3 regions of the Bacillus sp. ISL-39 genome follow, and region 3 is predicted to be linked to each of the others. Evidence: riboswitches for the same ligand, from Rfam matches in the RefSeq annotation. Region 3 holds a riboswitch; each other region holds the start of a gene.
The links. Region 3 has a riboswitch for cyclic di-GMP ahead of J7E37_RS09315 (LPXTG cell wall anchor domain-containing protein). Riboswitches for the same ligand answer to the same signal wherever they lie in the genome.
Positions count from the first base shown of each region.

Region 1: linked by a shared signal. The riboswitch ahead of J7E37_RS07700 (hypothetical protein) and the one ahead of J7E37_RS09315 (LPXTG cell wall anchor domain-containing protein) in region 3 are both predicted to bind cyclic di-GMP.
Region 2: linked by a shared signal. The riboswitch ahead of J7E37_RS07135 (anti-repressor SinI family protein) and the one ahead of J7E37_RS09315 (LPXTG cell wall anchor domain-containing protein) in region 3 are both predicted to bind cyclic di-GMP.

Region 1 is NZ_JAGGQM010000006.1:3,326-10,259, forward strand. It holds gene J7E37_RS07680 (Gfo/Idh/MocA family protein) at 1-159, shown strand, start outside; gene J7E37_RS07685 (lactonase family protein) at 219-1,274, opposite strand; gene nadE (ammonia-dependent NAD(+) synthetase) at 1,543-2,364, shown strand; gene J7E37_RS07695 (hypothetical protein) at 2,415-2,759, opposite strand; cyclic di-GMP riboswitch class I at 3,034-3,118, shown strand; gene J7E37_RS07700 (hypothetical protein) at 3,382-3,606, shown strand; gene J7E37_RS07705 (nucleoside triphosphate pyrophosphohydrolase) at 3,946-4,278, shown strand; gene J7E37_RS07710 (DoxX family protein) at 4,324-4,839, opposite strand; gene J7E37_RS07715 (DinB family protein) at 5,094-5,546, shown strand; gene J7E37_RS07720 (HIT family protein) at 5,717-6,112, shown strand; gene J7E37_RS07725 (serine hydrolase domain-containing protein) at 6,344-6,934, shown strand, end outside.
Region 2 is NZ_JAGGQM010000005.1:217,963-224,896, forward strand. It holds gene map (type I methionyl aminopeptidase) at 1-694, opposite strand, end outside; gene J7E37_RS07115 (type 1 glutamine amidotransferase domain-containing protein) at 1,092-1,607, opposite strand; gene J7E37_RS07120 (late competence development ComFB family protein) at 1,809-2,084, shown strand; gene J7E37_RS22215 (hypothetical protein) at 2,114-2,236, opposite strand; gene treR (trehalose operon repressor) at 2,233-2,958, opposite strand; gene J7E37_RS07130 (helix-turn-helix domain-containing protein) at 3,255-3,575, shown strand; gene J7E37_RS07135 (anti-repressor SinI family protein) at 3,768-3,896, opposite strand; cyclic di-GMP riboswitch class I at 3,926-4,011, opposite strand; gene J7E37_RS07140 (hypothetical protein) at 4,242-4,436, opposite strand; gene J7E37_RS07145 (helix-turn-helix domain-containing protein) at 4,658-4,987, shown strand; gene J7E37_RS07150 (nitrous oxide reductase accessory protein NosL) at 5,270-5,896, shown strand; gene J7E37_RS07155 (ABC transporter ATP-binding protein) at 6,025-6,735, opposite strand; gene J7E37_RS07160 (ABC transporter permease) at 6,728-6,934, opposite strand, start outside.
Region 3 is NZ_JAGGQM010000009.1:43,431-50,364, reverse strand. It holds gene J7E37_RS09320 (class D sortase) at 1-514, opposite strand, end outside; gene J7E37_RS09315 (LPXTG cell wall anchor domain-containing protein) at 570-1,892, opposite strand; cyclic di-GMP riboswitch class I at 2,206-2,296, opposite strand; gene J7E37_RS09310 (iron-containing alcohol dehydrogenase) at 2,551-3,714, opposite strand; gene J7E37_RS09305 (DUF378 domain-containing protein) at 3,918-4,151, shown strand; gene J7E37_RS09300 (ornithine--oxo-acid transaminase) at 4,217-5,413, opposite strand; gene yugI (S1 domain-containing post-transcriptional regulator GSP13) at 5,955-6,350, opposite strand; gene J7E37_RS09290 (RNA polymerase sigma factor) at 6,472-6,934, opposite strand, start outside.

The DNA.
Region 1 (6,934 bases), on a different contig from region 3:
GATGATAATATGTTTTATGAAGCGGAGGAATTCATTAACTTGATTCAGCAAGGGAAACTGGAATCAAGGAACAACTCGCTTGAAAACTCGAGGATCACGATGAGGATTCTTGATGAGGCAAGGTCGCAAATGGGTGTCAGATTCCCGAGCGACAAATAGAAAAAGGGCAGGTGCCTTTTGTGCACCTGCCTTTTAGCATTTTTCAGAATGCCCGAGGATCAATAATTCAAAAACTTCACGCATACTGGATCCGGCACCTTCACATCTGACTGCAGCAATGTCAATCTGCCTGTATCTGTATCACGGGAATACAGCGCGACATTGCTGGAATTCTGGTTGGCGGCAATCAGGAATTTCTCACTGGGGTCTAGCACAAAATCCCTTGGCCAATTCCCCTCCGTAGACGTAAGCTCGACAAAATCAAGCTGGAAGCTTTCTGGGTCCACCTTAAAAATCGCGATACTGTCATGGCCGCGGTTGGCAGCGTAGACGTACTTCCCATCAGATGAAATATGGATGGCGCTTCCTTGGTTGTTGTCGGTAAAATCTGCAGGCAGGGTGGAGATGGCCTGCAGCTGTTCAAAGCTGCCTTCCTGTGAATTGTATTTTAAAACAAGTACTTCAGAGCTGAATTCTGTCATCAAATAGGCGATGGTATTGTTTGGATGGAAAACAAGATGCCTTGGACCGCTGCCTGGTGCAATATGGAGCACACTCTTCTCGATCAGCTGGCCGTTATCCAGAGTATAGGTAATCAATTGGTCGATGCCAAGGTCGATTACTGCTGAATGGTTTCCGTCCGGTGTAAATCCCGCATAATGGGTGTGTGCTTTTTCCTGGCGCTCATCCGGTCCTGAGCCATCATGGACCGCGCTTGATAAGACCGACTCAATATTGCCTGTTTCAGGGTTCAGCAGATAGGAATCAGCAGACCCTTTATGGTAATTGGCGGATAAAAGCAGGTTATTTTCCTCGTTCACGCTCACATGGCATGGTGACGCTCCTTGTGCAAACTCGGAATTGATGAATGATAGCTTTCCGGAATCGAGAATGCGGAAACCTGCCACTCCTCCTGTACCACCTTCCTTTGCGACAGCATAGAGAAAGCGGTTGTCGTCACTGATTGTCAGGTATGTAGGATTTTCCAGGGCTGCCGCTGGTTCCACGTCGAGGATTTTTCCATTCACTGGATCAAGGGTGAAAGAGTAGATGCCCTCGCTGTCTTCTTTTGTATATGTACCGAAATAGCCTTTGAACTTTTCATGGGTTGCCATTATGAATGCCTCCAATTTGATTAAGCATTAATTGTCTAAGATATAGTCTAGCAAAAAAATCCTGGGTGACAAAATGTTACGAACAACAGGTGAATGGGTAAAATAGTACAGGAGATCTTCAGTTTGTAAAATGAATGTTAGATAACCTGACCAAAATCTGGACTTTAAGCTTTTTAAGGGATATGCTCTTTTATAATGAGATTCTAGCAAAGTTTTCTCAATAGACGAAAGAGCCTGATATCAGTTTAAAGTGTTTAGGAGGTTTATTATGAGCTTGCAAAAACAGATAATTGACGCATTGAATGTGAAGCCGCAAATCGATCCCCAGCAGGAAATCAGGAAGAGAATCGATTTTTTAAAGGAATATTTACTTGTCTCAAGGGCAAAAGGGTTCGTGCTTGGAATCAGCGGCGGCCAGGATTCCACCCTCGCTGGAAGGCTGGCGCAGATGGCAGCGGAGGAATTGCGGTCAGAAGGCAAGGAGGCCAAATTCGTAGCAGTCAGACTTCCATATGCTGTGCAAAAAGACGAGGAAGATGCACAGAAAGCATTGGACTTCATCAAGGCTGACCAGACGATCACCTTCAATATCCAGCCTGCTGTCGATACGTTCAATACACAGTTCGAGGAAGCGATTGGCGATAATATGACGGATTTTAATAAAGGAAACGCAAAGGCAAGGATGAGAATGATCACACAGTATGCCATCGCAGGACAGGAAGGCTTGCTGGTGATCGGGACAGACCATGCTGCCGAGGCTGTGACCGGATTCTTTACAAAATACGGGGACGGCGGTGCCGATTTGCTGCCTCTATCCGGACTGAACAAGCGTCAGGGCAGGGAACTGCTGAAGGCATTGAACGCAGAACCGAGACTGTACCTGAAAGAGCCTACTGCCGACCTTCTTGACAACAAGCCGCTTCAGTCCGATGAAACCGAGCTTGGAGTCAGCTATGAAGCAATCGATGACTATCTGGAAGGAAAGCAGATTGACGAAGCGGACGCTGGCAAAATTGAAGGCAGATACCTTGCTTCCGAGCATAAACGGCATATGCCTGCATCCATGTTTGATTCTTGGTGGAAGAGATAAGCATAAAAAAGCCTGGCTGAGATCTTCGATCAATCAGCCAGGCTTTTCATTTATTCAGTTTGCGCCACTGCGAAATGCGGCGTATCTTCTTTTTCCGTCACTTTGTCGATTTTATCGGTGAACATTTGGAAGACTCGCTTTTTCTCTTCCAATTCCTTGATATATTCCTTCAAATCATTGAATTTCTCCTCAAATGGCTGATGATACAGTTCACGGATTTTCCTGTTCAAGTCTGGATTCACTGTCGACTGGACGACTTGCTTTGTGATGTTGAATTTATATGTATACACTTTTAACTCGTTTTTAACTTCTTCATACTCCGAATCAATCTCTTGAAGAATCTCTTCAATTTCTGTTTTCCATTCATCTAGCGACTTCTTAACATGCTGTTCCATAAGGATCCTCCTGCCATTCGCCTGTAATAAAGCTTCTTCCCTTTATTCTAGCAAGCGAATTTTACATAGAGATTGCTGGGATATTACATTGTTAAAACAATCCTAGTCCGAATTTGTACAGTGCTTCCCAAAAGCTGTTTCTATCAATCTGCAGGTATTAAACTATCTCATAAAAGATTTCTCTATAAATGGTTCTAGGAAAAAAGACTCATCCTTGTAAGAAAATGGCGAAAATTGTTGAAATAACGGTACTATAGTTTTATATTTTAATTAGAACTGAAAAAGGCAAACTCATCGAAAGGTGAGGACGCAAAGCCACGAGTCTAAGGCATCACTGCTATGATCGTCGGGCTGCCAAAAAAGAACGGATGAGAACACCAGGTACAGGTGGATGGTTTTAAAGACTGTTTGCCACATTAAAATCCGCCGTCCTTTTGGGGGATTTTTTATTTGGAATGTCTCTTTCTGCACCATATTGCAAAAAGAAACGAATTTCACGTTTGTATATTGCGATATAGGATAAATAATACCTAAGATACTTGACAGGACAAAATAAAATGATCCTTTTGGCAGATTTGGTTTTAGCCAATGTTCAATTTTTTTATGAAAGGTGGAGGAAACGTTGACGGTTTTATTTGGGACGGTAGAGTACTTTGAACGGGAGATAGAGTTTCATTTATCTGAAGTTGAAAAAAGAGAGAGGTTCCGGGAAGAAATCAATCAAATTCAATTGAAGCTTGAAGAAGAGCTGCTTAATGACTTTATCTGCGACGAAAAGCTAAGGATGGAATGCTTGCAGAATCTATCGAATGCCTGCAGTAAGTTAACTGAAGATTATGTAGTTTGACAAGAAAAGCGGAAGCGCCTTGGTCAGCCCCGACAAGCGTCTTGAGGGGCTAGGCGGTGCGGCTGGACAATTCTCAAGTTATATCTTTCTTATTTCATACGAAAAGCCTGTGGACCGATCCACAGGCTTTTTCTATTGCTCTATTTAACTAGGCAGAGGGATAATACCTGGTTGGTATGTATTCTGCTTTGTAAAAGAAGAATGTCCTTTTGAGTATTTTTGATGAGGCTGGAACGGAAATCAACAACCACTATGGACAAGAGCATTATTTCAAAAAAGTGTTTGAACATCTCGTTTAAAGGATATGTTTATCAATAGGACAGCAAAAGGGGAATCGACATGGAGAAAAAGGAATATAACAAACTCGTAAGAGACCTGTTTCCTGATTTGATGAAGGAAAAGGGAAAGAAAGTAGAATTTGAAATTTTGGAAGCCAGTCAATATAGTGAAAAACTTATGGAGAAGTTCAATGAGGAAGTTGAGAAATTCCGTAATGCTGGAACAGACAGGCTGCTGAGTGAAATGGTTGATTTGCTTGAGGTGGTCTATGCGATTGCCGAGCACAGGGGAATCACTGAATCGGAAGTAGAGTTTATGCGCCAGCTGAAGAAGAATCGCAGCGGCGGCTTCAGGAAAAAAATCATGCTTAAAACAATTGAGGAAGAATCCTGATAAAAAAGCCCTCTGCCTTATCGGCGGAGGGCTTTTGCTATATCGTTAAGCAGATTTATGTGCAGCTTCTGGTGTTTGTTTGAAAACAGTTTTGCGGATGAAAGGAACCACCCAGCGGTCCAAGCCGTATTTACCAGCGTTGTAGCCAGCGAACAGGATGATGAAGCCGAAGAAGATGTCTGTTGGGTTGTGAGACACTGTTCCGGCAAGGAAGAAGCTGAAGTTCATCACAAGGCCGAAGAACATGGCTGCAGTTGTCAGTGTTCCTAGAATCAAGCCAAGACCAACCAGGAATTCTCCCAGCGGGACAATAAAGTTGAAAAGTTCGATATTCGGGAGTGCAAAACTTTCAAGGAAGTTTACATACCAACCATATACTGCGTTTCCGTCTGGACCTTTTACTGGATTGGCAACTGCATTTTTTAAATATCCAGTTGCGTCGAATCCTTCACCAGTTAATTTTCCCCATCCAGCAGTCATCCAATTGTAACCCAGCCAAACACGAATCACAGTCAACAGGCCAGCAGCAATATTGTTTTCTCTTAACCATTTAGCGAACATCTAAATCGCTTCCCTTCAAAAATTAATAATTATTACACTTATAAGATATCAAAGCAATTTATGGAAATCTGTGAAAAAAGTGTGAAGACACATATCAGCCATAATGTTTTGAACAAATTTTGTCAAATAAATTCCTTTAATGCAACATAATACCTACACAGGTATTTTTTTATTTTCCTTTTTCTTGTCGCATATGATGGAAATATATAGAATAAATATAGTGAGAAGTACAAGCTGGAAAGGGGAAGGTAAGGATGAGCGAGCTTTTATTCAAGCAGTTTGAATTAACAAGAGGTTCTTTTTTGAAAACAACTGAGGGCATCACTACGGAACAGGCAAGTGTCCAGCCAGAGGGCTTCAATAATAACATTCACTGGCACATCGGGCATGTGCTGACAGTTACAGAACAATTCATGATGGGATTCCCGAAAAAATCAAGTCATCTCCCTGTAAACTACATAGAGTTATTCGGAAATGGTACCCGTCCATCCGACTGGACTGGAGATGTTCCTTCCGTTGAAGTTTTGCGGGACCAATTGAAAGCGCAGCTGGGAAGGATCAAGGAAATACCGCCTTCAATGCTGGATGAAAAGCTCAAAAAGCCTTTCCTTGGGATGGAGACTTTCGGAGAGCTTGCGAACATGTCACTATTTCATGAAGCCTATCATCTTGGGCAAATTCACGTGATGAGAAAATTAGTAAAGTGATAGAGTAGCAAAAGCTATAAATGGGCTCTGTTTTATTAACCTGAAAACCCTTAATACGTAATAGTAAATAAGGGAAGCGGATGGTGTCTATAACACAACAATCAATGGAGGAACAGGCACAATAAAAAATGAGGAAAAGTAAGGGTTGGCAGGAATGGAGGCACTAGAAAATGTACCAGGAGAATTGCCCATATTGTAATGTGCACGCAGATGAAGAGCAGGAAATTGTACTGGAAAGTGAAACCTGTTATTTTATCCAGAAGGAGTCTGAGCAGCAAGTCCTGCAGGGAAGCGGGCTGATCATCCCGAAGCTCCATAAGCAAAATGTTTTTGAGTTATCAGATCAGGAATGGAAGGATTCCAGGGAGTTACTGCTTGAGACGAAGAAGATTCTTGACGAAAAGTATGCTCCAGACGGTTACAGTGTAGGGTGGAATACGGGACACGCTGGAGGGCAATCGATTTTCCATGCCCATTTGCATGTGATTCCGCGATTCAAGGATGAACCTCTCGCAGGCAAGGGGATCAGGTATTGGATTAAACAAAAGGAGAATAAGAGGAATTGAACCACGAAGTTTAGGTTGGGAAAATTTCCATGAAGATATTAGAATATTTTTACAAAAATGATTCCAAAATCCCGGGAGAGCAGTCCCGGGATTTTTCTATTTTAGAGGAGGGTTGGGTCTATAGTGGTATAGACATCTATACTGTTATTTAGATAGTCTAAGGTTACAGCATGAAAGCCTTTTCAAAGTTTAATAGATTAAATGGAGCAATCGCTCGGAAAAGGAGGAAACATGAAGAACAAAACACTAACGATTGCACTGTCAGCAGTTCTCGGTACAGGGGTGATGATTCCAGTCTCATTCGCGGACGGGAATCAAGTGCCGGGCCCATCGATTGAAAAGCGGGAGGGAAAAGCAGGCTTCCAGGAAGTCCATCCTGTGTTTTCGTGGGATAAGCCAGGTCCTTTATCGCCTGTACTTCATAAAGGATCGGTTCGGGGAGCGGGCATGGTCCAGCAGCCGCTGGATGAGATTGACGGGCATATGGAAAAAATGATAGCCGACCGTGTAATGCCAGGTGCTGTCGCTTTCGTCGCCCGGCGCGGCCATGTTGTGAAGCATGAGGCGTATGGATTTGCTTACAGATATGAAGATGACCAATTCACTGAATCCAGGAATCCGATCATGATGGAAGAAGATACGATATTTGACCTTGCCTCTATCAGTAAAATTTTCACCACTACAGCAGCTATGATTCTTTATGACCAGGGAAGGTTCAAGCTGGATGATAAAGTTTCAAAGCATATTCCTGAATTCGCCGCTAATGGAAAAGAAGACGTCACCATAAGGCAGCTCCTTACCCACACATCCGGTTTCACGGCA
Region 2 (6,934 bases), on a different contig from region 3:
CATACTGGGCAGACAGCTTTCCGTCCACTGTTCTTGCTGTCCAGCCATTATCGTCCATCTTTGTTTTCCACTCACCGACATTGACCATCGGCTCGATAGTGAACACCATGCCTTCCTTGAGCCTCGGCCCCTTGCCTGGCAGGCCATAGTGGGGAATATCAGGCTTTTCATGAATAACAGAGCCAATGCCGTGGCCGATGAACTCGCGCACAACAGAAAAGCCTTCACCCTCCACATATGACTGGATCGCATGGCCGATATCGCCGACCCGATTGCCTGGTACGGATGCAGCAATACCGCGATATAATGCCTCTTTTGTTACCTCCAGCAGCCTTTGCGATTGTTCGCTGATATTGCCGACTGCATAGCTCCAGGCTGAATCGGCGAGGGCGCCATTCAAGTTGACGACCATATCGATTGTGACGATATCGCCATCATTCAACGCCTCTCTCCGAGGAAAGCCATGGCAAACCTCATCATTGATGCTGGCACACGTTGCATATTGATAATTACGGTAGCCCTTCTGCTGAGGAGTGGCTCCATGCTTTTTCAAGTAATCCTCAACAAACTGGTCGATTTCCCAAGTGGTTACCCCCGGCTTGATAAGTTTGCGCAATTCTTTATGCACGGAAGCGAGCAGCTTGCCCGCTGCCTTCATATTTTCAATCTCACGTGCCGATTTTAAAACAATCATTCCGTCATCTCCCTGATTTATTTCATCCTTTATATTATCTTATACGTAAAATTTCGCAAAATGAACCAGTTCACCGAAGGGTAAAAATGAAAATAGCATTAGTTTACTGGATTGGATCATGTGACTTGGCGTAACATCCTAAAAACAAATCTCTGCAATATTTTTTTATAGCGTAAACTTCACTTTTATAGCGACTTTATCATTTTTATAGCGACTTTATCATTTTTATAGCGACTTTCTCGTTTTTATAGCGACTTTCTCGTTTTTATAGCGAGTTTTTCGGTTTTATAGCGAGTTTTTCATTTTTATAGCGAATTGGAAATTCCACAGGTTTTTTTCCAGTTTCCACACACAATAAAAAACCCTTCTGCCGAGGCAAAAGGGTTCTCTACCAATATTATCCCAGAACCTTAAGTGCTTCACGGTTGAACGCCGGGATATCCTTCGGCTCCCTGCTTGTCACGAGCTGATTGCAGCAGACTACGACTTCTTTGTCCATGTATTTTGCTCCGGCATATTCCATGTCGACGCGGATGGACTTGTAGCCTGTCGCGCCTCTGCCTTCGAGTGTTTTAGCTGTCAGCAGCAGCTGTGGTCCGTGGCAAATCGCGAAGACTGGCTTCTTCTCGTCCATGAAGTACTTGGCGAATTGCACGAATCGGTCATCTTCACGCAGCTGGTCTGGTGAGAAGCCGCCCGGAATGAATAAGGCATCGAAATCTTCGGGCTTGACGTTGTCGATGCTCTCATCAATCTTGACCTCGGCTTTTCCTTGCTTCCCTGTTACGGTCTTCCCTTTTTCCTTTTCAATTGTTATAACTTCATGCCCTGCTTCGGTAAAAGCACGTGAAGGCTCGAGATATTCTACATCTTCAAATAAGTCTGTTATTACACAGGCAATTTTTTTACCCATAGTTTCAACATCTCCTTTTAAAAAATTCTCCACTATCTAAAATTCCCTGTCCTACGACTATGAAACATCCAGCTGAACTTCCATTATTTTGTATAACGAAGTGTAATTAGACCTATCTTATAACAAAGATAAAAAAAAGATTTTATATTTGCGTCATTCAACTATAATTTAACTTAGGACATCAATAGGGAGAGAGACACCATGAAATTTAGTTATGTCAATGTAATGGAAGAGGTCGTTTCGACTCTTGTTAATGTGCTGATGATGAGCCCGGATTACCAGACTTTTTGCAATTGTCAGAAGTGCCGGAATGATATTATCGCCATCAGCCTGAATACTCTTCCAAGTCACTATGTCACTACAGAAGACGGCCGGAAGATGGTCTACGAACAGCTAAATACCCAGGAAAACAGAGCCTGGATCAATAAAAGAATCATCAGCGCCATCCACCTTGTCGGGAAGTACCCGAAGCATTAATCAGAAAAGTACCTTTCCGACTGGAGAAGTCAGGAGCTGGAGAAGAGCACGTCTTTAAGTGAAGTATCCAGTTCCTTACTGAATAAATAAAAAGCTGCCATTTGATTGCCTGGTTCACCCGGCATCATCAATGGCAGCTTCTTTTTATTCATAGAGTCTGCGTATCCATCCGTCTGGCAAAATCAACGAACCGGAACTTGTCGGGACGGTGCCTTGACTCTGTATATTGGAACAGGGTGGCATCATCAAAATAAATATAGTTTTTCACGATGACGATTGCATGGAATCCTTCCATATCAAGAAGCTCCCGGTCCTCCTCGCTGGGTTCCTCCACCGTGAATTCTTTCTTCGCAAAGCTGATTTTTTTCTCAAGCTGACCTTCAATGTACTCAAATATTGAGTTTTCGCATTTCTCGCGTGACAGTCCTGGCACATGCCTTTCTACGAGATAATCCTTATCGAGAATCACTCGTTCTTCATCAATATGCCGGACTCTTTTTACCTTCCAAACCTTTTCATCATCCGCTACATTCAATTCCCGGGCAATTTCCCGGCCCGCCAGCTCGAGAGTGAACTCTTCCACAGTCGTTTTCGCTTTTCCGCCCATGTTCTCCGCCAGTTCTTTGAAACTGATCAATCCGGTTATCGGAAACTGATGTCGTTTCAAGTCCAGCACCAGTGAACCTTTGCCGCGGATTTTTTGGATGAATCCATTTTGAGCTAGCAGATTCAGCGCTTTGCGGATGGTTTCCCTGGAAGTTTGATACATATCCGCAAATTCGTTTTCAGAAGGCAAAATCGTTTTAGGAGGATAAACACCTTCCTGAATCTGTTTTGAAATTTCTTCATAGATCAATAAATATTTTTTCTGCATAACACATCACCCGTATCTTGTCTTATTGCTACCATTTTACCTTTTTTAGGCCCGTTTGAATACAGCGGACAACTGTGTTTGGATTTTAATTAATTATCCCTAAAATGATGTATAACTGAGCACTGCAATGGCCGATATAAAAGCAACGAGTTTTTTCCCAACATGTTTTTTATTAAAAGTAGACCAGGAAGACTTGATGTTTGGTTATAATTGTTCTATAAGTTGTTCTCAATATGGAACTATTTTATCAGATTTGTTATGATGTAAATATAAATTGATAAGGTGTGTGGATAACATTGATTGGTGAACGCGTCAAAAAACTTCGACAAGAAAAAAGAATGTCCCTATCCGAATTGGCAGAGCAAGCTGGCGTGGCAAAATCATATTTGAGTTCCCTAGAGCGAAATCTCCAAACAAATCCTTCAATACAATTTTTAGAAAAAATAGCTGGAGTACTGAATGTACCTGTGGACCATCTCATTCATGAACAACCCGATAAAGAGAACATGGATTCAGACTGGGTCAATCTTGTAAAAGAGGCAATGGATTCTGGAATCACGAAGGATCAATTCCGTGAGTTTCTGGAATTCAATAAATGGAGACTCCATAATAAATAATTCAAGGACAGCCTTCATGGCTGTCCTTTAGAATTCTCCTCGAAAAGAGCCCCGATACCTTAATAAACTCGGATTCCAGTATATGTTCGAAAAGCAGCAATCAATATAAAAAAAACAGCCATTACGAAAAAAATAAAAAGCACCTCCATAAGAGCTGCTCGATCGCACTTTTATTCTCTATGTATAAACCACTTAGCTATTTTTCGTCTTCGTTAAAAATTCCCTGATTTCTTCTTTGTTAATTCCCATTTCTAATGCTGTTAATATTAGCTGCATCCATTCTGTATCCAGTTCTTCGAAAACTACCTGCTCTTTAATCAAGTTCTTCCCCCCAAAATACAGTTAGTATTCCAGGCAGTCCGGCCATCATAGTCGATTGCACCTTAGACCCGTGACTTTGCGTCCTAGTTTTTCAACAAGTTTGCCTTTTTCTGTACCTTTTTACTCACTTCTGAACTCCCAATGTCATTGTACCTTGTTCTATATATTTAACATGTAATTATTTGTCGCCAGCATTTGAAGGTTTTTTTCTTTTTTCTTCCAAACAATTACAAAATCACAGCTATAACGGTCATTTATCTAAAAATTACAATCATTTAAATAAAGTTTTTTGTCAAATAACATCCTTAATTGTTGTACTCTTTTTATTCATTTACCCCCATAAACTTATGGATGGGTAGTTTTTTTATACTTTTGCTTTTTCCAGTCTGATAACATGGCCACTTTTTCAAGACTGATGGCATTAAAGAACGGATATCTCGTTAAATCATTTCCGCAAATCGGGCAGAGCCACTCCCCAACCTCGCTGCTGCTAAACGAAGGACGATTGCATCGATCACAATTTTTTCTGTACACGGCCATCCAGCCCCCTTTTTAAAGTGCCTTGCTGCATTATTCCATTGAAGTATAGTTCATTTGTACCAATCTTGAAAAAGTCTAAAATATGGCTAATTTTCTCAAAAAAGAACAAAAATCGTTCTTTTTTAAGAAAATACTCCGTTTATCTCAGTTTCTTGTATTTTTAAAAGAACTATTCTGTTCGTTATAATGAATTAATAGATGAATTAAAAGGAGATTCCCCTATGGCGATTGGCGAGAAAATTAAAAGCTTAAGGCTTGAAAAAAAGTATTCTATTAGCGAGCTCTCAGAAAAAGCGAATGTTTCCAAATCCTATCTCAGTTATATCGAAAGGGGGATCCAGGGAAACCCCTCTCTACAGGTGCTTTCCAGACTGGCAGACCATCTGGATACAACCGTTGAGTATTTGATGGGACAGCAAATGATGCCTGTTGATGAGGAATGGGCTGGGCTCGTTGATGAAGCGATAAAAAATGGAATCAGCAAGGAAGATTTTGCTTACTATCTGGATTTCATGAAGTTTAAAAGCATGAATAAACAGGATAAACAGTAAAGCTTTTATATAAATTACAGTGCCAGCTCGCTCTTTAGACCATGTATTTTCACGTTCATTTATGCTTAACGAACACACCAGGATGTGAATTCCTTTTTGAACTTATAAAGTGCCTAATAAGTTGTTCAGGAACTGCAATCTGGCATACCATATACGAGGTTGGAAAACCTGTCACAAAATATTCATAAAAACAGTGAGCTTCTCACGTTTTCCCCATTGATTTTTCGTATTTTAATCACAACTCCTTGATAGGATTAAATTCGATCAAAGGAGGAGAATTTAATGAAGAAATTATTTGCTGTCATGATAGCATTCTTTTTAATGATAATTGTTTCTGCCTGCGGAGAAGAAGCAGCTGAAAACGAGCAGAAAGACGGTCAGGAGACTGCCGCAACAGAAGTGAAACACGAGGATGATGGTCATGCAGATGGCCCCCATGAACCCGGTGCCGATGATGTTTGTGCTTTCTGCAATATGAAAGTATATCAGGAAGCTGACCCAATGGGTGTTTTCACAGCTCAGGCCAAAACGAAAGACGGAAAGTATGTTTTCTTTGATGACTCCGGATGTCTGTTGAATATCACACGGCGTGATGATGTAGAATTTGAAGAAAAGTGGGTACGTGACTATATTACGTCAGAATGGATCGAAGCAAATTCCGCAATTCCTGTAAAAGCAGACCTGAAAACACCTATGAAATACGGCTATGCTTTCTTCAATGACAATGAAAGTGCCGAAAAATTCATTTCAGAAAACGGCGACAAGAATCCCTCAATGGCAACATGGGAGCAAATCGACCAAATCGCAAACGAACGCTATATGAAAAAAATGAAAATGAATGGCGATAGCATGGATCAGGATAAGGACAATGATATGGATGGTGAAAGCGAAGAGGAAAGTGCCCATTAAAATAGTGGAATCAAAAAAGGCCCCAAAAAGCATTTTTTAAAAAACTCCCGGTGCAGAAATCAGCATCGGGAGTTTTCGCATTGCATGCAAGATCGTTTTCTCATTCAAGCTCTGGAAACAAACAAGAATTAATGAAAGAAGACTTTTTCAAGCGGTGTATAGACACCGTTATTTTCTATAAGTGATTTTACTGAATCACAATACTGAAGCTGCCCCTCCTGCATGAACGCAGCCCGGTCTGCCAATTCCTCAACGAGACTAAGGATGTGGGTAGTAAAAAGAATCGTCCTGCCCTGTTTTTTCTCTTCCAGGATAATTTCCTTGAAGCGGAACACCCACAATGGATCTAGCCCATTGGTTGGTTCGTCGAGGATCCGAAGAGGGACATCCGGCAATAGCACCTGCGCCAGTGAAAGACGTTGCTGCATTCCTTTAGAGTATTGTTTAATCTGCATATTCTTTACTTCAAATAACCCAACCTGCTTAAGAGCTTCCATTACTTTTTCATCACTTATTCCTCTTAACCTAGCAAAAAAGGTCAAAACCTCCAAACCTGTCAGCTGTCGAGGAAAGAGCATTTCATCCGGCATATAAGAAAACAGTTTTTTGAATCCTTGTTTTTGCGGGTCGATTACCTTACCGTCCAACAGAATTTTTCCGGCAGTCGGTTTCATCATCCCTGTAAGCATTTTGATCAACGTACTCTTACCTGCGCCGTTTCCGCCGCATAATGCAAAGATTTCAGGCTTATTGATGGTCAAGTCAATGTCGGTAATCTTTTTCGTCTCACTGTAATGTTTTGCCAGTCCTTCAATCCGCATCCATTCGCTGCTATTCATCACTAACCCCCCGTTTCGTCCTGTACACTGTGTATAGGACAGGCAGTACCGTCCAGAGCAAAACGGCAAGTACAAATAACGTTTTCCCGATCCATCCATCTGCCCAGATTGTTAAATCATATAAGCGCGGGCCGAATACTGATGCTCCCTCCAGCGACAAAATTGACTGGACGCGGATTAGCTCCACCGGATTCAGAAA
Region 3 (6,934 bases):
CTTTGACCGTCACGGTATCCCCTACGCCTATTTCATTGAGCCGGTTGAACATGCTTCCATAGGCTCTGTTTCGATGGGCAGCAATCGCACTGTTGCCAGGCATTCCGGGGGCTGCCGTTCCTTCCAGGAGACCAGCGCCTTTCTCCAAGTTTGCATCCGATGCACCATTCAAAATCGGAATCTTCACGCCAATCTTGTCAATTTCAATGACACCAACCATGCCAGCCCGAGATTTCTGTTTTATTTTTGCTGTGCCAGATGCCGTTCCTTCCTCAGACTCTTGATTTTCAACTTGTGTAATATCACTCACATCGCTCTCCGCCTGGGTTTCTATACTGAATACTTCCTCAAGTTCACTAAGACTCTCAGCAGCCACCGTATTTTCCTGATTGCCGCCTTCCCATTCTTCAATCATATTCTCCTGATTGTAGGAGGTGTAATAATCCTTTGCAGCTGGATACAAGAAGATCGAGAGACCAGCTATTATCAATAATATCGACATTACTTTTCTCATCAATTTCACCTCATAATCAAATAAAGAGGGGAATCATTTCCCCTCCAACTCGAGTTTAGTTCTTCAATGGATTCCTGAACCTTAGCATGACTCCTCCTGCCGCAATCAGGAAGCCCAGTACATAGAACATCGTCCTGCTGCTTTCACCAGTTTGAGGAAGGACCTCACCGTTCCATACTTGTTCATTTGTTGTGCCATCAGATGTATTTCCAGAACCTGAATTATTGCCAGGTGCTGTGGTCTCACTTTCCTCTTCTGTTTCTTCCTCGACTATTTCACCATCCATCTCCCAGTTCACTTGAAGTGTAAGGACACTTTCCACAATTTCCAGAGACTCGATTTCTGAAAGCAAAATCAGCTTTGTCTCACCGTTGCCAGTAATCTCTATGCCACGAATCAATTCCAGTTGGATTTCTTCCGTCAGAGTGAGACTGAAAAGTTCATTGATCCTTTCAAACTCAACTCTCTCCCCGCTCATCATTAGCAGTGTCACTTTTTCAATGTGACTTGTATTCTCATCAATCATAATTTTTATCATAGATAGTAGTGTCATCTTCTCATCCGGTTCAGATGGCTCTTCTGCAGGAATTCCACAGTCATCCAGCCAATAATTAACAGAGCCTTCCGCTTCGACTCCCACTCTTACATCACTGATCGGGACAACCAGCTCTTCACCTGTTGTAAAAATCAGCTTGAATGCCGTGACATCATCTTTAATGTACTCCCCTTCATCAAACGCTTTAAATAAAGGAGAAGAACCTGGATTCGTCATTTCCTCCCACACGCCGCTAACCTGGACATAGGCCGTTTCAACAGGATTGACACACTGATCGATGTGCAGGTGAATCTGGGTGCTTTTATTATCATCGCCTGGCACGGTTCCATCCTCAGCTGGTGTCGACTCATTTTCGCTATCTGCCGGCGTATTTTCTTCTTGGCCATTGTTTTCTTCTGGAGCATTATTTTCTTCTTGGCCATTGTTTTCTTCTGAAGCATTATTTTCTTCTTGGCCATTATTTCCTTCTGTATTTTTTTCCTGATTATCTTCCTGATTTGCACTGGTCTCAGATTCATCAGGATTGTTTGTTTCTTGTTCTGAGTTATTTTTAGTTTGTCCAATTGTCTCAGAGTCGGAACTCTTCTTATTTTCAAGGTCATTTTCCGTAGACGCTGCTTTTACATCACCACCGGACTTTCCCTTTTGGGACATTTCAGCTGATTCATTACTTTTTTGGATCTGTTCACCTTGTTTACTATTTTCTTTAAATTCTGCTTCTTGCTCATTATTTTCGGCAGCAAATGCACCTGTAACCGGGAAAGTGATCGTAAACAAAAACATGATTGCGATTAAAAAAGATAAACGTTTTTTCATTTTCATAATTTCTACTCCTTTTTATTTAGGCTCTTTTCGTAAATTTTGTTGCTTTCACAATGAAAGTAAAACCCGGCACCTGGGTTTTTACGAGTCCTAATGTAAATCTGGTCCAGAAGTTTTTCTGAAAAAAGCCCCGATACCTTTAAGGATGCGGTTGTAAGGACTACAACAACAGTCAATACGAAAACAGCCTTTATTTAAAATCAAGCATGATAAATAAATTGAATTTTCAGTTATTTACAAAAGGCATTTTCCCTCCTTTTACAAGTATTCATTCTCTTTTTCTCGACAAAACAACAGCCTGAATTCCTCTATCCATGGCAACTAGGACAATCTTAGCTGAATGTGGCAGCCTTAGACTCCTTGTTTTGCGTCCCTGTCTTTCAACAGGTTTGCCCTGAGCATGATGATGTTGATTGTGCTTATGTAAATTGTTCCTACTGCGCCATTGTCTTACATTTAGAGACTTACCACAGTTACCCAGTTACTTAAACATTTAGTCCCAGAAAAAATATTGGTAAATTTTTCTTCAGCTTCTTTTTTTACCCGTAAAAAAGGATGTTTTCAGTGTATCGATGGTTATTTTAAAAAATTCACATAAGTTTTTTTACCCATACAAAAGACAAAGGACCCAGGAAATACTCCCGGGTCCTTTAGATTTTTATAATGACATACGATAAATTTCTTGTACGTCGTCTTTATTCATTTTCGCAAAATTGCCAAATTCACCGTTCGCCATGGCTTTATCCGCCATCAATTCCAGCTTGCTGTCATCTATATCATAATCAGCAAGGCGTGACGGTGCACCGATGCTGTTCCAGAATTCACGCAGCTTTTCGATTCCTTCCAAGCCAGCTTCTTCGTCAGTCTTGCCTTCTGGGTTCACGCCGAAGACCCTGACAGCCATTTTCTTGAATCGTTCTGGTTTTACCTTAAGATTATGCTTCATCCAGTTCGGGAACAGGATGGCAAGCCCGCCTCCGTGAGGGATATCATATACTGCCGAGACGGCGTGTTCGATATTATGTGTCGCCCAATCGCCACGGTAACCCATGTTTAGGATCCCATTCAAAGCCATCGTTCCTGAATAAAGGATGGTTGCGCGGTATTCATAGTTCTCCAGGTCCTCAAGCAGCTTCGGAGCTGTTTCCATGACTGTCAAAAGCAAGGATTCGCACATGCGGTCCTGGAATTCGGTGTTTTCGGTCAGATGGAAATAATGCTCCAATACATGTGACATCATGTCAACAATTCCATAAATCGTCTGATCCTTCGGAACGGTAAAAGTGTTCACAGGATCAAGGATGGAGAATTTCGGGAATGTGACCGGGCTTCCCCAGCCATACTTTTCATTCGTTTCCCAGTTGGTGATGACAGAACCTGCATTCATTTCCGAGCCTGTGGCTGCCAAAGTGAGGACCGTACCAAATGGAAGAGCTTCTGCAGCAAAAGCTTTCTTGGTGACCAGGTCCCAGGCATCGCCTTCATATTTTGCCCCTGCAGCAATGGCCTTCGTGCAGTCAATAACGCTGCCGCCGCCTACTGCCAACAGGAATTCAATGCCTTCTTCTTTGCAGATTTTCACGCCTTTATGGACAGTCGAGAGACGGGGATTCGGTTCTACACCAGGAAGCTCGAATACTTCCGCGCCAATTTCAGTCAGAGTGTCCATGACAGAATCATAAAGACCATTGCGCTTGATGCTGCCGCCTCCATATACAAGAAGCACCTTCTTGCCATACTGAGGGACTTCATTTTTCAGTTGTTCAAGCTGGTCTTTGCCAAATATCAGTTTCGTTGGATTGTAAAAAGTAAAGTTATCCATTTAAATCACCTTCCTCTAGGGATTATTATGTTCTTTTTCAAAAAGCATTGCAAAAAATACACCTCTTAATGTGCTCCAATGTGCTGAAAAAAGTTACAACCTTTTTCAAAAGGGTAGCTATTAAATATAGGGCGGATGAATAATTCATTTCAAGCTGAAACAATCTATAAAAGAACAAATTTATTTTTAAGGAGGAAACATCCATGAGCGGTATTCAACGTGCAGCACTTGTACTTACCATTATTGGGGCCATTAACTGGGGCTTAGTAGGATTCTTCCAATTTGACCTTGTTGCAGCTATTTTCGGCGGACAGGATTCAGCATTGTCCCGCATCATCTATGGTCTGGTTGGTATTGCTGGTTTAATAAACATCGGTCTTCTTTTTGCACCAAGCGAAAGAGAAGAGCAAGCAGCAGAACCACGAGCTACTCGGTAACTAAAAATGCGCCTGAATTGGCCAAAAATGAAAAACCCGCCCTATTAAGGCGGGTTTTTTCATGTTTATGATAATACTTTTTTAATTCTTTCGATTGCCCAGTCCAGTTCTTCCTGGCTGATGACAAGCGGCGGAGCAAAACGGATGACCGTATCATGCGTTTCTTTGCAGAGCAAGCCTTCTTCTTTTAATTCTTCACAATACTTTCGTGCTGGTTCGGACAGCTCGACGCCAATGAACAGGCCGCGGCCGCGGATATCCTTGATGATGGAATTGTCGATTTCACGCAGTTTGCTGATGAAATATTCACCAAGTTCCAGAGAGCGGTCGGCAAGCTTCTCATCAATCAATACATCCAAAGACGCGATGGAAACTGCGCAGGCCATCGGATTGCCGCCAAAAGTAGACCCGTGGGAACCAGGGTTGAATACTCCCAGTACATCATTGTCTGCTACGACGCATGAAATTGGGAAAACCCCACCGCCAAGCGCTTTTCCAAGAATGTACATATCAGGCTCAATGTCCTCCCATTCACATGCGAACATTTTTCCTGACCTGGCAAGACCGGCTTGGATCTCATCAGCAATGAAAAGGACATTGTTTTCTTTACATACATCAAACGCAGCTTTCATGAAGCCTTCTGGCGGAATGACAATTCCCGCTTCCCCCTGAATCGGTTCAATCAGGAAGGCAGCTGTGTTAGGAGTAATTGCTTCTTTAAGTGCGTCAAGGTCTCCGTAAGGAATCAGTTTGATCCCCGGAAGCATCGGCCCGAAACCTCGTTTGTATTCTTCTTCAGATGATAATGAGACCGCCGTCATTGTGCGGCCATGGAAGTTGCCGATACAAGCGATCACTTCAGCCTGGTTATCCGCAACGCCTTTTACATCATAAGCCCAGCGGCGAGCTGCTTTAATAGCCGTTTCAACCGCTTCCGCACCAGTGTTCATCGGCAATGCCATTTCTTTGTTCGTTAACTTGCAAATCTTTTCATACCATGGTCCAAGCTGGTCATTGTGAAAAGCTCTTGAAGTAAGAGTCACGCGATCAGCCTGGTCTTTAAGCGCCTGGATGACCTTAGGATGGCGATGCCCCTGATTGACAGCCGAATACGCGCTCAGCATGTCCATGTATTTGTTGCCTTCAGGATCCTCTACCCAAACTCCCTCTGCCTTCGAAATCACGATTGGCAGCGGATGATAGTTATTCGCACCATACTTTTGAGTCTGCTCGATCAGCGAGCTAGTTTTTGTTGTCGTCATAAATCTTCCTCCGTTCCAATGAAAAATTGGTTAGACAATCATATTGTAACCTGTAAGCTCTTTCATTTTAACCCCCTAAAAGAGAAAGACAGACGAATTTTGATTTCTTTTATTGAGATGTGGCACTGAGTCTGGGAAAGCTTTTCGCGATTGTGCTTAATTCCTGTCCGAAGTCACACCAAGTTCGGACAGCTTTTTGTAATATCGAGTGGATCTTGTCCGAAGTCGACCAGGGTCAATCCGCCTGGCCTGCTAGAAAACTCCAATAATAGGAAGACGGCACGATTATTATCTATTTTGGATTAATTACAGGAACTTTTCGGGCAATTATAGCGATCATCCAGGAGATTAGGACTTCGGTTTGGGAGATTATCAGCAATCATTAAGAGAATAATTTTTCCAGCTGCCAACCGTGGCTTTTACCAACAGCAAAACGATTCATTTTACCAGTCACATAACGAAAAAATTACCCCTTGCAGCCCGAACAGGGAATTTCTCCGTAAAAAAAACCGGACAATTGTCCGGTTTTCCGCTGTTAAGCTTATTTCTTAGCCATATCTGACTGGTTGATCCACTCTTGAAGCTTATCCTTCAAAGTGTTGAAGCCTTGAGCTGAATCATCCTGGTGCTGGACTACTGCAGCTGGACGCTTGGCACCGCGCGGCTTCTTAGCGCGTTGTGGTTGTTCTGGTGCTTCTTCAGTAGCACGGATTGATAAGCCAATTTTTCCAGCAGCTTCATCAATTGACAAAACTTTCACTTTCACTTCATCGCCAACAGAAAGGTGCTCGTTAACATCCTTAACATAACCGTGTGTGATTTCTGAAATATGCACTAGACCTTGTGTATTTTCATCTAATGCTACGAAAGCGCCGTATGGCTGGATTCCTGTTACTTTACCTGTTAAAACGCTGCCTACTTGAATATTTTCTGACATGGAAACACTCCTAAATATTGTTTTATTTTATCCCATTAATACGCAATTAAAAATTATATCATATTCTGTAGCATTTATCAAAAGGAATAAGATAATTCTTTGGGAGTGCTTCCAACAGAACTTATTGGAATGGCAAATACTGTACTTTCCAAAAGCAGTCTTCCTGGACCATTTGGAAGATTGAAGCATCAGGGCGGTCATTGAAATGAAGCTGGATTCCAATCACTTTTTCCGGATCATCATCCGGATTGTAAAGGGAAGCAAACTCATAGCCCTTCAACACTTTGCTTGCCGCCATTGTCGCTTCCTTCATTTCTTGTATATATTGTTCTTCTGGAGGCTGGCCGCCATCCTTGCTGTATAGTGCGTACTTGGTTTCGAAATCACCTGCCTGATCGGCATGGAAATTTAGCTGCATGATTTCAAATGGGCCATATTGTTTGAGTATATTGAAGAAGCGGTAAACCCTGACGAACACTTCCTGGGTGATATCATCTATGTCGTCATATTTGTTCCCAAGCAGGAAGGCAAAGCGCTTGACGGTTGGAGTAGGGATATTGATCAACTCTGCGAAAGCCTGCATA